4 regions of the Streptomyces sp. NBC_00483 genome follow, and region 3 is predicted to be linked to each of the others. Evidence: riboswitches for the same ligand, from Rfam matches in the RefSeq annotation. Region 3 holds a riboswitch; each other region holds the start of a gene.

Region 1 (4,764 bases), 1.2 Mb from region 3:
CCCCCATATGGGCATTGATCACTCTCTGGTGTTATCTGGCCGACCTTGGACGGGTAATTGATGATCTCTCGCTACTCTCTGGGAGTTCCCTGGGGATTTGTCATGTACGTCGTCACTTTCGGGGGTCACCATGGCTCGCAGCCGCACAGCGTCCTCGCGTCGCCGCCGCGCCGCCGCGCTCACGTCCGTCGCCGCACTGACCATCGGCGGCACCCTGCTCGCGGAGCTGCCGGCCCAGGGCGCGGACAAGCCGCGCGGGCACGACGTCTCGTCGCACCAGAAGAACGTGAACTGGCAGAAGGCGAAGAACAAGGGCGCCCGGTTCGTCTACGTCAAGGCGACCGAGTCCACGAACTACCGGAGCCCCTACTTCTCCCGGCAGTACAAGGGCGCCCGCAACGCGGGCATCGTCCGCGGCGCCTACCACTTCGCGCTGCCGCAGAAGTCCTCCGGCAAGGCACAGGCCTCGTACTTCGTACGCAACGGCGGGGCCTGGCGGCGCGACGGCTGGACGCTGCCGCCCGCGCTCGACATCGAGTACAACCCGTACGGCAAGGGCAAGCACCCCTGCTACGGGCTGCGGAAGTCGACGCTGGTGTCCTGGATCAGCTCCTTCAGCAACGAGATCGTCCGCAGCACCGGGCGCCGTCCGGTCATCTACACCAACGCGCGATGGTGGAAGCAGTGCACCGGCAACAGCCGGGCCTTCGCCGCCAACCACGCGTTGTGGCTCGCCCGGTACGACGAGCGCGCCGGCTCACTACCGGCAGGCTGGACCTACTGGACGTTCTGGCAGTACGCCGACAGCGGCCGGCTGCCGGGTGACCAGAATCTCTTCAACGGCTCGATGGCCCAGCTCAAGCGGTTCGCGAAGGGGTAGTCGAAAGGCCCGGCCGAAGGTCCCCGGAGCCCTTGGTTCCGGGGCCGTGGCGACCTCGAACCGGAACCGGCGGCGCCGCCTCGTGACAAGCCGAGCAGAGCCCCTCCGGATCGGGTCACCGGGGCGCCCGGCCCAGTTCATCTTCCGTTCACTCGGGCTCTTTACGTTCCAAAGAACCACTGACGTCCAACCGAAGCCTGGGTAAATGGAACACATCACGCTGCTCCTAGCGATCGTGATCGTTACCGCGCTGGTCTTTGATTTCACCAACGGTTTCCACGACACCGCCAACGCGATGGCGACGACCATCTCGACTGGCGCTCTCAAGCCGAAGACGGCGGTGGCCATGTCCGCCGTGCTGAACCTCGTCGGAGCGTTCCTCTCCGTCGAAGTCGCGAAGACGATCTCCGGCGGCATCATCAATGAGGACGGCCTCAAGACAGAGGTCATCTTCGCGGCGCTGGTAGGCGCCATCCTCTGGAATCTGCTGACCTGGCTGCTCGGCCTGCCGTCCAGCTCCTCGCACGCCCTGTTCGGTGGCCTCATCGGCGCCGCGGTCATGTCGATGGGCTGGTCCTCGGTCAACGGCGGCACGGTCGTCACCAAGGTGCTGCTGCCCGCGGTGGCCGCGCCGCTCGTCGCCGGCATCGCCTCGATGCTGGCCACCCGCCTCACGTACCGGATCAGCAAGAAGACCGACCAGAAGGCGACCGCCAAGGGCTACCGCGCCGGGCAGATCGCCTCCGCAGGTCTCGTCTCCCTCGCGCACGGCACGAACGACGCGCAGAAGACGATGGGCATCATCACCCTCGCCCTGATCACCGGCGGTGTGCTCGGGCACGACGCCGACCCGCCGCTGTGGGTCATCGTCTCGGCCGGTATGGCCATCGCGCTCGGCACCTATCTGGGCGGCTGGCGCATCATCCGCACCATGGGCAAGGGCCTCACCGAGCTCGCGCCGCAGCAGGGCTTCGCGGCGCAGACCAGTGCGGCGACCGCGATCCTCGCCTCCTCCCACCTGGGCTTCTCCCTCTCCACCACGCAGGTCTGTTCCGGCGGTGTGATGGGTGCGGGCCTCGGCCGCAAGGGCGGCGTCGTCCACTGGTCCACCGCCACCCGGATGTTCGTGGCGTGGGGTCTGACCCTGCCGGCCGCGGGCCTCGTGGGCGCGGGCGCCGAGTTCCTGACCAAGCAGGGCCCGTGGGGCATCGGCCTCACCGCCGCGCTGCTCGTGACCGGCTCGGCGATCATCTGGAAGCTGTCGCGCCGCAACTCCATCGACCACACCAACGTCACGGCGGACGAGCCGCACACCGCCCCCGCGCAGGAGGCCCCGGGTGTCGTGACGACCGCGATCGCCTCGGTCTCCCCGCCGCCGGTGGGCACGGTCGAGACGGTCGAGCCGGAGGCGAAAATACCCGCCCAGCCGAAGGCCGGTGCGGTGAGCGACCCCGCGCGCCCCGCCGGCGTCACGCTGTAGCGCAGAAGGAAGCAGGACAGGAATGAAGATCGACTGGGCGGCCCTCGGCTCCGTCTTCGGTGTCTCTCTCGTCATCACCGTGGCCCTCGTCGGCCTGTTCACCCTCGGCATCGTGGGCCTCTCCAAGCGGGAGTCGGCGGCGCGTGACGGTGGCTCGGCGGCGGTCGCGACGTCCGGGGCGTATGCCTGCTTCGCACTGTGCGCGGCGGCCGTGGCCTACGGGATCTATCTGATCGTGGCCTGATACGCAGTCATACGTGAGCGGGGTGCGGGACGCGACGTCCCGCACCCCGCTTGCGTGATCAACAGCAAGTTGACGTGCCAACTCGGAGCGTGGTGGACTTCCCCCGCCATATACGGCAGCAGTTGAGGAAGCCGGTGCGAATCCGGCGCGGTCCCGCCACTGTGAACCCCCTTCTTCAAAGGGGTGAGCCAGGAACTCTTGCTGCCGGTCTCGTCGAACCAGGGCGTGGACACCCTGAGTGAGGACACCTACCGCCATGCTCGCCCCGCGCGGCACTTGGCGGCACGAGCGCGTGTATGCGTGCGGTGCCGCCGCCGGAATCTTCACCGACCTTCTTCTCGGCGATCCGCGCCGTGGGCACCCCGTCGCCGGATTCGGACGCGCCGCCGCGGCCGTCGAGCGCGGGCTCTGGCGGGACCACCGTGGCGTGGGCGCCCTGCACACCGTGGTGTGTGCCGGTGGCGCCGCCGGTGTCGCGGCCCTCGCGTCCCGTCTCGTACGTCGCTCCCCCGTCGCCTCCGTCGCGTTGACGGCCGCAGCCACCTGGGCCGTCGTCGGCGGCACCTCGCTGGGCCGGGAGGCACGCGGCGTAGGGGCCGCCCTTGAGGCCGGGGACGTGGAGCGCGCGCGGGAGCTGCTGCCCCGACTGTGCGGCCGTGATCCGCAGGGGCTCGACGCCGACGGGATCGCCCGCGGCGTCGTCGAATCCGTCGCCGAGAACACCTCCGACGCCGTCGTGGGCGCGCTCGTGTGGGGCGCGCTCGGCGGGGTGCCGGGCCTGGTCGCCTTCCGCGCCGTGAACACGCTCGACGCGATGGTCGGGCACAAGTCCGTGAAGTACCGGCGGTTCGGCTGGGCCTCGGCCCGCCTCGACGACGTGGCCGGCTGGCCGGGGGCACGCCTCACCGGCGCCCTCGCGGTCCTCGCCGGTGGCCGCCCCCGGCAGGCGCTGGACGCGTGGCGGGCTGACGCGCGGCGCCACCCCAGTCCGAACGCCGGCGTCGTCGAGTCCTCCTTCGCGGGGGCGCTCGGGGTGCGGCTCGGCGGGACCTTGGCGTACGGCGGCCGGGTCGAGCACCGGCCGGTGCTGAACGCGCCGGGGCGCGCGGTCGAGGTGCGTGATGTGGATCGGGCCGTGCGCTTGTCGCGGCGGGTGTCTCTGTTGGCGTTGGGAGTCTGTGTGGGTGCGCGAGTCTTTGTGGGTGCGCGACGGATACGAGCGCGGGGGCGGCGATGACGGGCGGAGGGCTGCTCGTCGCGGGGACCACCTCCGACGCGGGCAAGAGTGTCGTCACCGCCGGGATCTGCCGGTGGCTGGCGCGCCAGGGCGTGAAGGTCGCGCCGTTCAAGGGGCAGAACATGTCCCTGAACTCGTTCGTGACCAGGGAGGGCGCCGAGATCGGCCGGGCGCAGGCCATGCAGGCTCAGGCCGCGCGGGCCGAGCCGAGCGCGCTGATGAATCCGGTGCTGCTCAAGCCCGGCAGTGACCGCAGCAGCCAGGTCGTGCTCATGGGGAAGCCTGTGGGCGAGCTGAGTGCGCGCGGGTTCTTCGGGGGGTCTGGGGGGTCGTCCCCCGGGGAAAGGCTGCACGGGGGGCGGCAGGCGGCGCTGCTCGACACCGTGGTGGGGTGCCTGGAGGAGCTGCGGGCCACCCATGACGCCGTGATCTGTGAGGGCGCCGGGTCGCCCGCCGAGATCAATCTGCGGCGGACCGACATCGTGAACATGGGGCTTGCGCGGGCGGCGCGGCTGCCGGTGCTTGTCGTGGGGGACATCGACCGGGGCGGGGTGTTCGCGTCCTTCTTCGGGACGACTGCGCTGCTGGCGCCTGAGGACCAGGAGCTCCTTGCCGGGTATCTGGTGAACAAGTTCCGGGGTGACGTGAGCCTGCTGGAGCCGGGGCTCGACATGCTCAAGTCCCTTACGGGGCGCGACACTTACGGCGTGCTTCCGTTCCAGCACGGGCTCGGGATCGACGAGGAGGACGGGCTCCGGGTGTCCCTGCGGGGGGCCGTACGGGAGTCGGTCGTGGCGCCGCCCGTGGGCGAGGACGTGCTGCGGGTCGCCGTGTGTGCGGTGCCGCTGATGTCGAACTTCACCGATGTGGACGCGCTGGCCGCCGAGCCCGGTGTCGTCGTGCGGTTCGTGGACCGGGCCGAG
Region 2 (4,764 bases), 930 kb from region 3:
GCGTCGGTGCCCGCGATCAGCCGCGCACCGGCCTCGGCCATCCGACGCACCGCGCCGAACATGGCCTCGGCGCGCTCGGCGCCGAAGAACTTCGGCAGCATCCGCCAGTTCGGGCTGACCGTGGGGCAGACGTAGATGTTCCGCTGGACGATCTGGTCGAGCACGTCCTGGCGGACCTCGAATCCGTCGGCCGTCATCCACGTGCAGTGCTCGATGCTGTCGACCCCCGCCGCGGCCGCTGCGGCGATACCGTCCGCGCCGTGCGCGTGCGCGGCGACCGGCAGTCCGGCGCGGTGTGCCTCGTCGACGAGCGCCGCCAACTCCTCCTCGGAGAACTGGGTTTCCCAGCTCTTGGCCCCACCTTTGGTGAGCCCGCCGCCCGTCTCCATGACCTTGATGACCTGGGCGCCCGCCTCCACGTTGCGCCGCACCAGACGCCGGATCTCATCGGGGCCGGAGACCTCACCGCCGAGGAACCAGCAATGGCCACCGGGCGGAGTGACGGGCACCGTCGCCGGGACGACACGCGGGCCGACGACCGAGCCCTCCCTGATGCCCCGGGCGAGACGCACCGCGAGGCCGCCCCGGTCACCGAGATCACGGACCGTCGTGACGCCGACGTTCAGCAGCTGCTGCGCTCGACCGGTCATGGCGGCGAACAGCGCCTCGTCGCCCTGTTCCTGGAGCGTGGCGACGGGGTCGGGGCCCGCGTCGAAGCAGAGGTGCACGTGGGCATCGATCAGGCCCGGGAGCACGGTCCCGGCAGGAAAGGCGAGCCGAGGATCGTCGGGCCGCGCCTGGCGCTCGACCTCTTCGCGCGGGCCGGCGCAGGCGATGACGCCCTCGCGTACGAGCACCGCGCCGTCGGCGACAGCGTCACGATCGGGTCCGGCCAGTACTTGCGCGGCGGTGATCAACATGAGGCGCGGCTCTCTTTCGCGTGCGAGGACGTCGGCTACTGGAGGTACTGGAGGCAGAACATCAGACAGGACATCAGACAGAGCGAGGAGTTGGTGGATGTCGGTCCCCCCGGCGCTGATGTGTCTTGTGTGTCTTGTCGTCATCGCCGCACCATCAGCGCACCATCGCCGTCCCGTCAGCGCGCCAAACAGCAGTCTCCGCACTTGCCGCCGCCAGGAGCGCGGTAGAAGAGGCAGCAGCTGCGCCGCCGGAACGCGAGATCGGCTCCGGTGATCCGGCCCGTGCCCCGCAGTCGGCCCGTCTCCAGCAGTTCGTGCGTCAGGCGGGTGAGATCCGTGCGCAACTCGGGCCGGGACCTGAGTAGTTGCGCCGCCGATCCGACGAGCGCCGACGCGGAATTGCCGGCCAGCAGGCGCGGCGCCACCTTGGTGGTGAAGCCGCTCTCGACCGCCGCCAGGACGCCGTCCACCTCCGAGTGGACCGCGTCGGCGAGTGACGGGAACTCTGCCGCGCGTCGGCCCTCGGGCCGGGGCAGCCGGAGAGCCGAGCCCTCGCCCGACCACTCCACCGTGGTCATCGTCGGCACGATCCCGTGGACGAGCGTGCAGGCGAGGACCGGTGACCAAAGGCGGGCCGCAAGACCCAGGTGTGCGATGGAGACGCCGATGCGGGGTTCGGGCGTGTTGTAGCGGTCGTTGACCGCCTGGGCGCGTTCGCCGAAACTGGCGCGCGCGAGCCGTGCGTCGGACGGCCGTCTCCAGTCCGTGTCGAGGGCGAAGAATCCGCCGATTCTCGACACGTCGCGCAGCGCCTCGGTGACCTGTTCCGGCGTCACGTCGGTCGACTTCATGAGGTCTTGGCCCTGCCCGGCGCGTCGATGAGGTAGAGGTCCAGGATCTCGGGGCGGGGCGCCACACCCGGTCCGCCGGCCCGCACCCAGTCCGCTATGTCCTCGGTGGCGTCACGGTCGTTGACCAGACCGTGCCACACCGGCCGCGCTCCGGCCGCCCGCCCGGCGGCGGAGGGCTGTACGACGATCACGTTGGCCTGTTCGCAGACGTCCAGGCACTCGGAGATCCGCGTCGGGGCAATCTGGCGCAGTCGCGCCGTCTGCGCCGCGTGATCCCCTGTGACCTTGACCGTGCCGCAACAGCAGTCGCGGCACACCACCACGCGGCACGGAACCGCCCGGTCCGCCGCGGGTGCCGGTACTTCGGCGAGCCGTTCGGGCATGCCGTTTCCTCCCTCTCGCCGGGGAGTTCCGCCCCGGGTTGCTTCGAGGTGGCGACGGCGTGAGTCTCCTGGCTCTCGGGTCCGTGCTCGTCCCGGCCTTCCCGCCCTCGCGGGGCAGTGGCTCTCCGGGATCCGCTCGCCGATCACAGTGGCGGTACCGCACCGGATTCGCACCGGTTTCCTCGGGCCGCCGTCGCCCGTGTTCACGGTCATCATGCCATCCGGCGCGGAGCGGCCGACGGGCCGGACGTTGTAGCGCCTGCCGGGCGCGGACCCGTAGGGTGAACGACGCAGCTGGTTCGCCCCGCCCGCCAGACGGGGCGTCGCAAGAGGGAACCCGGTGGGAATCCGGGACTGCCCCGCAGCGGTGAGTGGGAACGACCGCCGTCATACGCACTGGACTCCGGAAGAGGGGTTTGGGAAGCGACGGTCACTAGGTGTCCGCCCTTTCGGGTGGGCGTGCCCGCGAGTCCGAAGACCTGCCGACTGCCCGCGCACGGACGACTCGTGCGCGGAGATCTCGGTGACCTCGAGGGCGGGTCGGCGTACACATACCGGCGAAAGCCCGTGCCTCGCGGCGCGCGGTCGCCGCCACGGTGGTGTCACTCCTTCATGCCGCAGAAGTCCTCCGGGATCTCAGGGATACGTCTCTCGAAGGAGATTTCCGTGACCACCAGGACCGCGACCACAAAGACCGCAGCCGCACGGGCCACCGTGTACGGCTACCCCCGCCAGGGCCCGAACCGGGAACTGAAGAAGGCGATCGAGGGCTACTGGAAGGGCCGCGTCGACGCCGACGCCCTCCACTCCACCGCCGCCGAACTGCGCCGCACCGCCTGGCAGGACCTGGCCGCGTCCGGCATCGACGAGGTGCCGACCGGCGACTTCTCGTACTACGACCACGTCCTGGACACGACCGTGATGGTCGGGGCGGTGCCCGAGCGCCACCGGGCCGCCGTCGCGGCGGACGCCCTGGACGGGTATTTCGCCATGGCCCGCGGCACCCAGGATGCCGCTCCGCTGGAGATGACCAAGTGGTTCGACACCAACTACCACTATTTGGTCCCGGAGTTGGGGCCGGACACAGTGTTCTCCGCCGATTCCGGCAAGCAGGTCGCAGAGCTGCGAGAAGCCCTCGCTCTCGGTCTGGACGGCCGTCCTGTGCTGGTCGGACCGGTCACCTATCTCCTGCTGTCGAAGCCCGCTCCGGGCGTGGCCGACGACTTCGATCCGCTCACCCTGCTGGACCGGCTGCTGCCCGTCTACGCCGAGGTTCTCACCGACCTGCGCACCTCGGGGGCCGCCTGGGTGCAGCTCGACGAGCCCGCGCTGGTGCAGGACCGCACCCCGGCCGAGTTGAACGCCGCCGCCCGCGCCTACCGTGACCTCGGCGCCCTCCTCGACCGACCGAAGCTCCTGGTCGCCTCGTACTTCGACCGGCTCGGCGAGGCCCTGCCGGTGCTCGCCAAGGCCCCCGTCGACGGCCTCGCCCTCGACTTCACCGGCTCCGCCGCCGCCAACCTCGACGAACTCGCCGCCGTCGGCGGCCTGCCCGGCAAGCGTCTCGTCGCCGGTGTGGTGGACGGCCGCAACGTCTGGGTCAACGACCTGGAGCGGTCCCTCGCCACGCTCGGCACCCTGCTCGGGCTCGCCGAGCGCGTCGACGTGGCCGCTTCCTGCTCGCTGCTGCACGTCCCCCTGGACGCGTCCGTGGAGCGGGACATCGAGCCGCAGATCCGGCGCTGGCTCGCCTTCGCCCGCCAGAAGACCACCGAGGTCGCCACTCTCGCCAAGGGCCTGACCCGGGGAACCGGCGTGGTCGCGGCCGAACTCGCGGCCAACCGTGCCGCGTTGAACTCCCGCGCCACCTCGCCCATCACGCGCGATCCGGCGGTGCGGAGCCGCGCCGCCGCCGTCACCGAGGACGACGGGCGCCGCTCGCAGCCGTACGCCGAGCGGACCGCCGCCCAGCGCGCCCTCCTGAACCTGCCGCTGCTGCCGACCACGACCATCGGCTCGTTCCCGCAGACCGGCGAACTCCGCTCCGCCCGCGCCGACTTGAGGGCCGGTCGCATCGACACCACAGGGTACGAGGACCGCATCAGGAACGAGATCCGTGAGGTCGTCTCCTTCCAGGAGAAGGCCGGCATCGACGTGCTCGTGCACGGCGAGCCCGAGCGCAATGACATGGTCCAGTACTTCGCCGAGCAGCTCAACGGCTACCTGGCGACCCAGCACGGCTGGGTCCAGTCCTACGGCACCCGCTACGTCCGCCCGCCGGTCCTCGCGGGCGACATCTCCCGGCCCGAGCCGATGACCGTGCGCTGGACGACGTACGCCCAGTCGCTCTCCGACCGCCCCGTCAAGGGCATGCTCACCGGCCCTGTCACCATGCTCGCCTGGTCCTTCGTCCGCGACGACCAGCCACTGGGCGACACCGCCCGGCAGGTGGCGCTCGCTCTGCGCGACGAGGTCAACGACCTGGAGACGAACGGCACTTCGGTCATCCAGGTCGACGAACCCGCGCTGCGCGAGACCCTCCCGTTGCGCGCCACCGACCACGCGGCCTACCTCGCCTGGGCCACCGAGGCGTTCCGCCTCACCACCAGC
Region 3 (4,764 bases):
CCCCGCGCCCGAGTTGGCCGTCGTCCGCGGACTGCGGCGCGCCCTGCAGAGCCGGGACCCGGCCGCTTCCTACGAGGCCCTGCTCGACAAGCTGCGCCAGACCCCGGACAACGCCACGTTCCTGCGCCAGGCGCAGTCCACGGTGCCCGCCGCCTGACCCCGGCCCGGATGCGTAATACTCGGCACATGAACGCGAGCATGACGCGCCGTGGAAGGGGTCCCTCGATCACCGTCCGGCGGGCCACCGCCAAGGACTCCCGGCGTCTCACCCGCCTCGTGCGCGGCTCCAGCGCCTACCGGGACCCCTACGCCTCCATGGTCGCGGGCTATCGGGTGGGTCCCGACTACGTAGAGGCGCATCACGTCTACGTAGCAGTGGATCCGGCCGACGAGCGGGTGCTCGGCTTCTACTCGCTGCTCACCGCGCCGCCCGAGCTGGACCTGATGTTCGTCGCGGACGAGGCGCAGGGCCGGGGCATCGGGCGGCTGCTGGTCGACCATATGCGGGAGCAGGCGCTGGCCGCGGGCCTCGACCACGTCCGCGTCGTCGCGCACCCGCCCGCCGAGGGCTTCTACCGCTCCATGGGCGCGCACCGCACCGGCACCGTGCTCGCACGCCCGCCGGCCGTCGCCTGGGACCGACCCGAACTCGAATTCCCCATTCCCCCGGCCGCCTGAGGGGTTCCGCCCTTGCCCGGTACGGCGCACACTCGTGGGCGTCGGAATGCGGCAAGGAGGCCACATTGGGCAGCAGTCAGGCACGCGCCGAGGCGTTCGACGTGATCGTGGAGATCCCGCAGGGCTCACGGAACAAATACGAGATGGACCACGACATCGGGCGGATCCGGCTCGACCGGATGCTGTTCACGTCGACGCAGTACCCCGCGGACTACGGCTACATCGAGGGCACTCTCGGCGGCGACGGCGATCCGCTGGACGCGCTCGTCCTGACCGGCGACGCGACGTTCCCCGGTTGCGTCGTCGAGTGCCGGGCGATCGGCATGTTCGTCATGAGCGACGAGAAGGGTCCGGACGAGAAGGTGCTGTGCGTTCCCGCGCACGATCCACGGCACGACGCGGTCCGGGACATCGAGGACATCCCCGAGTTCGACCGCCTGGAGATCACCCATTTCTTCGAGGTCTACAAGGATCTGGAGCCGGGCAAATCGGTCGACGGCTCCCACTGGGAGGGCCGGGAGAAGGCGTACAAGGAGATCGGGCGGGCCCGCGAACGCGCTTCCGGTCAGCCAAAAGGGAGGTAGTAGGGTGGTCGGGCCGTGGTGCTCGGGAAGACCGGTGACGGCCCTTCAGGGGCCCATTCCGGAGCGGCCCTCGCCACTGTGATCGGGTTCCGGACAGTGACGTCCGGAGCGCGCCGTTCCACCCTGTGCGCCACTGGCGGCCGTCGGCCACCGGGAAGGCCGGAGCGTCGGGCACGCCCGTAAGCCAGGAGACCGGCCGCGGCATCTCACGAAGTGATCCACGAGGTGCTGGAGCGTGATCGACGCATGACCCTGCCCGGGGACTCCCCGACCCCTGCCCTGAATTCCCCCTCCCCCGCCTTCCGTTGGCGCCGCGAGGACACGCTGCGCACCGCGGGCCTGATCGCGGTGATCGCCGCGCTGCACGTCGTCGCGTTCGGCGTGCTGTTCCTGCTCGTCGTGCCCGAGCACTACGAGGTCGGCAACAAGGCCTTCGGTATCGGCCTCGGCATCACGGCGTACACGCTCGGCATGCGGCACGCCTTCGACGCCGACCACATCGCGGCCATCGACAACACCACCCGCAAGCTGATGGCGGACGGCAAACGGCCCGTCTCGGTCGGCTTCTGGTTCGCTCTCGGCCACTCCAGCGTGGTGGTCGCCATGGCGGCGCTCGTCGCGGGTGGCGCCGCGCTCGCGGGCACCCTGCTGAACGACGAATCGCGGACCCACCAGGTGCTCGGCGTCGTCGGCACCACCGTCTCCGGTTCGTTCCTGTATCTCATCGCGGCGCTCAACCTCGTTGCCCTGATGGGCATTCTGAAGGTCTTCAAGGCGATGCGCGCGGGCTCCTACGACGAGCGGAAGCTCGAGGAGCACCTGGATTCCCGCGGGTTCATGAACCGGATCCTCGGCCGTTTCACCAAGTCCATCACCCGCCCCGGCCAGATGTTCCCGCTGGGCTTCCTCTTCGGCCTCGGCTTCGACACCGCGACCGAGGTGACGCTGATGGTGATGGCGGGCAGCGGCGCCGCCGCGGGCCTGCCGTGGTATGCGATCCTGTGCCTGCCGCTGCTGTTCGCCGCGGGCATGAGCCTGTTCGACACACTCGACGGCACGTTCATGAACTTCGCCTACCAGTGGGCGTTCTCCAACCCGGTGCGCAAGGTGTTCTACAACCTCACCATCACCGGTCTGTCGATCGCGGTCGCGTTCTTCATCGGGACGATCGAACTCGTCGGCGTCCTGCACGACAAGCTCGACCTGAGCGACGCGGTGACCGACTGGATCGCCGGTCTCGATCTCGACAACGTCGGGTACGTGATCGTGGGCCTGTTCGTGGTCGTGTGGGCGGCGGCGATCGCCTACTGGCGCCTGGCGCGGGTCGAGCAGCGGTGGTCGGCGCGGGTGGCCGACGGCGCGTAATTCGGTTGCCGGGGCGCGCGGCCCCTGCTGCACTGAATGCAGCGGGCAATCCCGCGCGCCCCGACCGTGAGGACCGATCCATGCGCTCTGCAGACATGTTCCTTCAGAAGGCCCCTGCCCTCTCCCCCAAGGACATGACTGCCAGTGCACACACTGAATCTGGGCATTCTCGCGCACGTCGACGCCGGTAAGACCAGCCTGACCGAGCGGCTCCTGCACACGGCCGGGGTGATCGACGAACTCGGCCGGGTCGACGACGGGAGCACCCGCACCGACTCCCTCGACCTGGAGCGCAGGCGCGGCATCACCATCAAGTCCGCCGTGGCGTCGTTCCCGCTCGGCGACACCAACATCAATCTGGTGGACACACCGGGCCACCCGGACTTCATCGCCGAGGTCGAGCGGGTGCTCGGGGTCCTCGACGGGGCGGTGCTCGTCGTCTCGGCCGTCGAGGGCGTGCAGGCGCAGACCCGCGTCCTGATGCGGACGCTGCGCCGACTGCGCATCCCCACGGTGGTGTTCGTGAACAAGGTCGACCGCGGCGGCGCCCGCGAGGCCGCGCTCCTCGACGACCTGCGGCACAAACTCACCCCTGCCGTGGTCCCGATGAACACGGTGCCGCACGGCCTCGGCGGCCGGGACGCGCTCTGCGTCCCCTACGTCGCCCAGGACGCGGAGCATCGCGCCCGCCTGGTCGACGTGCTCTCCGCCCGCGACGACGCGCTGCTGGAGGCGTACGTCAAGGACGAGGGGTCGGTCACGTACGGCCGACTGCGCGACGCGCTCGCCGAGCAGACGGCGCGCACCGAGGCGCATCCCGTGTACTTCGGCTCGGCGATGACCGGGGTGGGGATCGACACCCTCGTGGACGGCATCACGCGCCTGCTCCCTCCTGCCGAGGAACTGCCCCAACTACCGCTCTCCGCCCGCGTGTTCAAGGTGGAGCGCGGTCCGGCCGGCGAGAAGATCGCGTATGCCCGCGTGTTCACCGGGACGCTGCGGGTGCGCGAACGGCTCGCGTTGCCCGGCGGCGGGGAGGACCGGGTGACGTCGGTGCGCGTCTTCGCGGACGGGGCGGACACACCACGCACGGAGGCGGGCCCAGGAAAGGTGGCACGCCTGTGGGGACTCGGCGGGGTACGTGTCGGCGACGACCTCGGCGAGCCCCAAGTCCCCGTCAAGGAGCACCACTTCGCGCCGCCCACTCTGGAGACGGTGGTCGACCCGGACCGGCCGGGGCTGCGCGGCGCCCTGCTCGCCGCGCTCACCCAGCTCGCCGAGCAGGACCCGCTGATCGGCCTGCGCCAGGACGACATCCGCCAGGAGATCTTCCTGTCGCTCTACGGCGAGGTGCAGAAGGAGGTCGTGCAGTCCACGCTCGCCGAGGAGTTCGGGCTCGACGTGACGTTCCGGGAGTCGACGCCCCTGTGCGTCGAGCGGCCGACGGGCTCCGGCGCGGCGGTCGAGGTCATGAAGGACGACGGGAACCCGTTCCTGGCGACCATCGGACTGCGGGTCGACCCGGCGCCGATCGGCTCGGGCATCGCGTTCCGGCTCGGCATCGAGCTCGGTTCCCTCCCCCTGGCCTTCATCAAGGCCATCGAGGAGACCGTGCACAGGACGCTGCGCCAGGGGCTGCTCGGCTGGCAGGTCACCGACTGCACGGTGACGCTGACGCGCTCCGGCTACGCGCCGCGGCAGAGCCACGCGCACGCCGTCTTCGACAAGTCGATGTCGAGCACGGCGGGCGACTTCCGCGGACTGACCCCGCTGGTCCTGATGAGCGCACTCGCGCGCGCGGGCACGGCGGTGTGCGAGCCGATGCACCGCTTCCGCCTGGACATCCCGGCCGACCTGTACGGGGCGGTACTGCTGGTGATCACCCGGCTGCGGGCCGTGCCGACGGGGCAGCACACGGACGGCGGGGCATGGACCACGGTCGACGGGCTGATCCCCGCGGCACGGGTGCGCGCCCTGGAGCAACAACTGCCGTCCCTCACCCGGGGCGAGGGCATCCTGGAGGCCTCCTTCGACCACTACGCCCCGGTCCGCGAGGACACACCGCGCCGCTCCCGCACGGACCACGACCCGCTGCACCGCAAGGAGTACCTGCTGCGGGTGGTGCGCGGGGCGGGGG
Region 4 (4,764 bases), 7.2 Mb from region 3:
CTGGGGCGGACGTGCGCACGTTAGACTGGGGCATCGTTGCTCCTAGTGGGTAACGGCGACGCTCCTTGTGGAGCGTGGATCTCTGAGGTGCGGCCCGGGATCTTGGCGGTGAACGGGCCGCACCTCGTCTTCAGTTGTCCGGCTGTTCAGTGAGTGAGCGTCTCCTCCTGAAGGTGCCGGGCCACGAATCCCTCGATGTGACGCCGGACGAGCGTGGCAGCCTCGTCGCCCTTCCCTGACCGCACGCACTCGAGTACAGCCGCGTGCTCGCGGGACTCCTCCTGCCACGACGGTGACCGGGCCCAGGAGGACGCGGAGACGAGCGCCGTCTGATCGCGGAGCCCGTCGAGCGTGCGGAGCAGCAGCGGGTTGCCGCACCCGGCGTAGAGACCGCGGTGGAAGTCCCTGTTGGCGGTGGAGCGGGTCGAGGCGTCCTCGGCAAGCGCCGCGCGCTCCAACGCCTGTGCCGCGCCGGAGAAGTCACTGCCCGCGACGACGCTGCGCCGCACCGCTTCCGGCTCCAGGAGCAGGCGCATGTCGTAGACCGCCATCGCGTCCTGCTCGCTCAGCTCCCGCACCGTGGTGCCGGCGAACGGCCGGATGACGACGAGCCCCGAGCCCTCCAGCGCCTTCAACGCCTCACGCACGGGCGTCTTCGACACACCGAACTCCCCCGCCAGCACGTTCTCCACCAGCGCGGTTCCCGGCTTGAACTCCCCATTCAGGATCGCCGCCTTGATGGCCTCGAGTACGTGCGCGGTCCGCGACGGCAAGGTGGCCGGACTGAAAGCAGGCAAGGTCGAGCCCCCAAATGGAATCTCATATGTCATATACGACTGGACCGTAACTGCCGTAGCGACCAAGGGCAATGGGTCTGCCACCAGCTTCCCCAAATCCCCCTCGGCCCCCGTGACTCCATCGCCCACTGCTACCGCAGCTACGCGATCCGGCTGAGGTCCATGGTCCAGTTGGTGCGCCAGGTGGCTCCGCCGTCGTAGGAGAACGCCTGCTCCCACCGGGCCGCGTCGGGTGAGGAGTTGGTCCAGTCGAAGCGGACCTTCACGGCATGACCGCCCAGAACGTCGTCACAGTAGAAACGACCCAAGCCGTCGCTGAAGGCCCCCTCCATGGCCGGGTCGAGATGGCCGGGCCGGGTGCTGGAGGCCCACCAGATCCGCCAGATCTTGGCTTCCGGATCGAACTGGCGCAGCGTGAACCCCTCGAAGCTGTCGGTCCATATCCGATCGACATGCCCCAACCCACCCAGGATCGGCTCGATCGCCGACGTCGCATCGAACTCGACCCACTCCTCACACGCCAGGTCGGCGACGTCCACCAGCTTGCGGTTGCGCACCCGCCAGCGGCCGAAGAGAAAATCGAAGTCGGCGCGCCCGTCGACCGACACGTCAGAACCCATGCTCAGACCCCTTGCGGAACATCGCCCCCTGCGATCACACGCAGAAGACGCACGAACGAACAGAGACCCCGAGGCTACGTCCCGGCACTGACACTGCTCGCGCCCACAAGACCTGGCCCAGTCGTCACTGAATACGACTCACTCCAGAGCGCCCGGTCGCGGGTGATTCTTCGACCCATCGGTGGTGTCCGTGAAACGCGAGAGGGCCCCCGGTCGGTGCCGGGGGCCCTCTCGTGTGCCTCGGGGGCAGGTCAGTTACCCGAGGGCACCGACGCCTGTGCGGGCGGAGCCGTTGTCGGCTTCGGCTTCGGGTTCAGCAGGCGTTCGGCCAACTCGCCGAAGAGCAGGCCGAATCCGCCCCACATCACGATCTGCATGGCGAGCGCGGACAGCCGGAAGCGCCACAGCAGTGCCGCGGGGAAGTGGGCCGGCACCTCGTTGATCACGGGCAGGAACGCGTACGCGAGACCGATCACCACGGCGAAGCCGAGGACCGCCACGACGGTGGCGTACCAGGTGCCGATCCTCGGCGCGAGCCGCTTGCCGAGGATCGTCGCGGCGACGGCGAGGAGCACGCTGAGCACCATCATCAGGAAGTACAGGGTGGTGCGCTTGCCGATGGTGTCGCCGTTGCCGACGGCGGGCGGGTTGGCCGGGTATTTCAGGAACGGCACGACGTACACGGCGAGCAGGGCGCAGCCCGACAGGAGCAGCGCCGTGGCGCGCGGGCCGAAGCGGCCGACGCGCCCGAGGGCGAAGCAGTAGGCGAGTGCGGCGATGCCGCCGAACGAGACCCCGTAGACGAGGACTCCGGTGGCGAGGCCGGCCGTGGACTGCAGGCTCCGGGAGACGAGTTCGACCTCGTCGCCGTGGGAGTGCCCCGCGTGGGCCCCTTCGAAGCCGATGGCGCTGTCCACATTGGGCTCGCCGAGCCAGTAGGCGATCACCAGGGCGAGCACACCCGCTGCGAGGCCCGCGAGCATGCCGCGAACGAGCAGGTTGCGTACGGTTGTTGAGTTCATGAGCGCGTCGGATCCCTCTGGGTCAGTGGCAGGGGAAGCCGAGCAGGTGTCGGGCGTCGTGCACCCATTCATGAACCCCCGCACCGCTGAACACGGAGGTGGCGCCCTGTTCGGCGCCGACGAAGTAGAGCAGGACGAGCATCAGGATGCCGAAGAAGGCAGCCCAGGGGGCGATCACCTTCAGCGGCAGCTTGGCCGGAATGGCGGGGGTGGTGGCAGTCGGCTGGGCGACGTGTTGCGCCATCGCGCAAGGCCTCCTTCGGGAGTTCGCGTCCCATATCGGTGGTGCAAGGGACGACAGCCCGGGTCTGACTCACGGAGCGGCCCGAAGGCCCCCGCATACAGTGGCGCGACCGTGCCGGAATCTCACCGGCTTCCGTCGTGCTGTCGTCGATAACCCTGGGACCGTACCGCGTGTCGCGTGCATGGCCAAGATGGGGCGCGAACGACTCGCTCGCGTGGGTGCCGGTCGGCGAACAGGGACCTGCTGTTCCCAGCCGAAGGGACCTGTTGTTCCCAGCCGATACGACGGCGACGCGTTCAGGACAAGGTAAACAAGGTCACACTCGCGCCCCGCCCTGTTCAGCAGCCGACTGACCTAGCATCCGGGCATGACGGTCCTGCCTGACGACGGGCTCTCCCTGGCAGCCGAGTTTCCTGACGCGACCCTTGAGCAATGGCAGCACCTGGTGGCGGGTGTTCTGCGCAAGTCCGGCAAGGAAGTCTCGGACTCCGAGGCGGAGTACGCCCTGTCCACCGCGCTCGAGGACGGGCTGCGCGTCCCGCCCCTGTACACAGCCGACAGCAACGCGCCCGACCCCGGCCTGCCCGGCTTCGCGCCGTTCGTACGCGGCGGGCGCGCCGAGGGCAACGCGGCCGGCGGCTGGGACGTACGGCAGCGGCACACGGTCGCCGACTCCGGTGCGGTCCTGGCCGATCTGGAGAACGGCGTCACGTCACTGTGGCTGGCCGTGGGCGAATCGGCCCGCTTCCCCGTCTCCGCGCTCGCGTCCGCGCTCGACGGTGTCCACCTCGATCTGGCGCCCGTCGTACTCGACGCGGGAGCGGAGTACGACGCCGCCGCGCGGGATCTGCTGCGGCTCTACGACACATGTGGCATCGCCCACGACGCCGCCCGGGGCAACCTCGGCGCCGACCCGCTGGGGCACGAGGCGCGTACGGGCGAGTCCGGTGACGCGGCGCCCGCCGTCGCGCTGGCCCGGCTGTGCACCGACGAGTACCCGGGCCTGCGGGCGCTGACCGTGGACGCGCTGCCGTACCACGAGGCCGGTGGGTCGGCCGCCCAGGAGCTCGGCGCGTCCCTCGCGACCGGCGTCGCCTACCTGCGGGCTCTGACGGACGCCGGACTGAGCGTCCAACAGGCCCTGGGGCAGCTGGAGTTCCGGTACGCGGCGAGTGCCGACCAGTTCCTGACCATCGCCAAGTTCCGTGCCGCGCGCCGCCTGTGGGCGCGGGTCGCGGAGGCCTGCGGGGCGACCGCCTCGGGTGCGCAGCTCCAGCACGCGGTGACGTCACCGGTGATGATGAGCCGGCGCGACCCGTGGGTGAACATGCTGCGGACCACCGTCGCGTCGCTGGCGGCCGGGGCGGGCGGGGCCGACTCCGTGACCGTGCTGCCGTTCGATCACGCGCTGGGTCTGCCGGACGCTTTCGCCCGCCGTATCGCCCGCAACACCTCCACCATCCTCATCGAGGAGTCCCACCTCGCGCGGGTCGTCGACCCCGCGGGCGGCTCCTGGTATGTGGAGCGCCTGACCGACGAACTCGCCCATGCGGGCTGGGAGTTCTTCCAGGAGATCGAGAAGGCCGGCGGGCAGGCAGCGGCGCTGCGCTCGGGCCTGGTCCGCGAGCGGCTGGCCGCGACCTGGGAGGCGCGGAGCAAGAAGCTGGCCACGCGCCGCGAACCGGTCACCGGGGTCAGCGAGTTCCCGAGCCTCGCCGAGAAGACCGTCGTGCGTGAGCCGGCCCCGGCCCCGCCGTCCGGCGGCCTGCCGCGCGTACGCCGCGACGAGGCGTTCGAGGCGCTGCGGGCCCGTTCCGACGCGCATCTCGCCGCGACCGGCGCCCGCCCCCGCGTCTACCTGGCCGCGCTCGGCCCGGCCGCCGCACACACCGCCCGCGTCGGCTTCGCCGCCAACCTCTTCCAGGCGGGCGGCATCGAACCGGTCACGGACGGCACGTTCGAGGAGAGCGGGGCGCTGGAGGCGTGCCTGTGCTCCAGCGACACCGTGTACGAGGAGGAGGCCGAGGCCACCGCGCGGGCCCTGCGCGGGGCGGGCGCCGGCCAGGTGTTCCTCGCGGGCC

Evidence for each region. A riboswitch is a leader RNA that binds a small molecule or an ion and turns the genes downstream of it on or off. The one in region 3 is predicted to bind cobalamin.
Region 1: linked by a shared signal. The riboswitch ahead of OHA73_RS12385 (cobalamin biosynthesis protein) and the one ahead of OHA73_RS06895 (HoxN/HupN/NixA family nickel/cobalt transporter) in region 3 are both predicted to bind cobalamin.
Region 2: linked by a shared signal. The riboswitch ahead of OHA73_RS02815 ((2Fe-2S) ferredoxin domain-containing protein) and the one ahead of OHA73_RS06895 (HoxN/HupN/NixA family nickel/cobalt transporter) in region 3 are both predicted to bind cobalamin.
Region 4: linked by a shared signal. The riboswitch ahead of OHA73_RS39305 (CbtB domain-containing protein) and the one ahead of OHA73_RS06895 (HoxN/HupN/NixA family nickel/cobalt transporter) in region 3 are both predicted to bind cobalamin.

The regions. Positions count from the first base shown of each region.
Region 1 is NZ_CP107880.1:2,809,353-2,814,116, forward strand. Features, by position in the region: gene OHA73_RS12370 (lysozyme) at 131-880, shown strand; gene OHA73_RS12375 (inorganic phosphate transporter) at 1,086-2,360, shown strand; gene OHA73_RS12380 (hypothetical protein) at 2,383-2,604, shown strand; cobalamin riboswitch at 2,682-2,823, shown strand; gene OHA73_RS12385 (cobalamin biosynthesis protein) at 2,861-3,841, shown strand; gene OHA73_RS12390 (cobyric acid synthase) at 3,838-4,764, shown strand, end outside.
Region 2 is NZ_CP107880.1:673,866-678,629, forward strand. Features, by position in the region: gene OHA73_RS02805 (amidohydrolase family protein) at 1-920, opposite strand, end outside; gene OHA73_RS02810 ((2Fe-2S)-binding protein) at 1,097-1,771, opposite strand; gene OHA73_RS02815 ((2Fe-2S) ferredoxin domain-containing protein) at 1,768-2,154, opposite strand; cobalamin riboswitch at 2,216-2,338, opposite strand; cobalamin riboswitch at 2,446-2,643, shown strand; gene metE (5-methyltetrahydropteroyltriglutamate--homocysteine S-methyltransferase) at 2,821-4,764, shown strand, end outside.
Region 3 is NZ_CP107880.1:1,600,123-1,604,886, forward strand. Features, by position in the region: gene rho (transcription termination factor Rho) at 1-157, shown strand, start outside; gene OHA73_RS06885 (GNAT family N-acetyltransferase) at 187-678, shown strand; gene OHA73_RS06890 (inorganic diphosphatase) at 744-1,262, shown strand; cobalamin riboswitch at 1,262-1,477, shown strand; gene OHA73_RS06895 (HoxN/HupN/NixA family nickel/cobalt transporter) at 1,509-2,627, shown strand; gene OHA73_RS06900 (translation factor GTPase family protein) at 2,772-4,764, shown strand, end outside.
Region 4 is NZ_CP107880.1:8,787,103-8,791,866, reverse strand. Features, by position in the region: gene OHA73_RS39320 (GntR family transcriptional regulator) at 147-830, opposite strand; gene OHA73_RS39315 (hypothetical protein) at 938-1,417, opposite strand; gene OHA73_RS39310 (CbtA family protein) at 1,669-2,439, opposite strand; gene OHA73_RS39305 (CbtB domain-containing protein) at 2,462-2,683, opposite strand; cobalamin riboswitch at 2,722-2,843, opposite strand; gene OHA73_RS39300 (methylmalonyl-CoA mutase family protein) at 3,051-4,764, shown strand, end outside.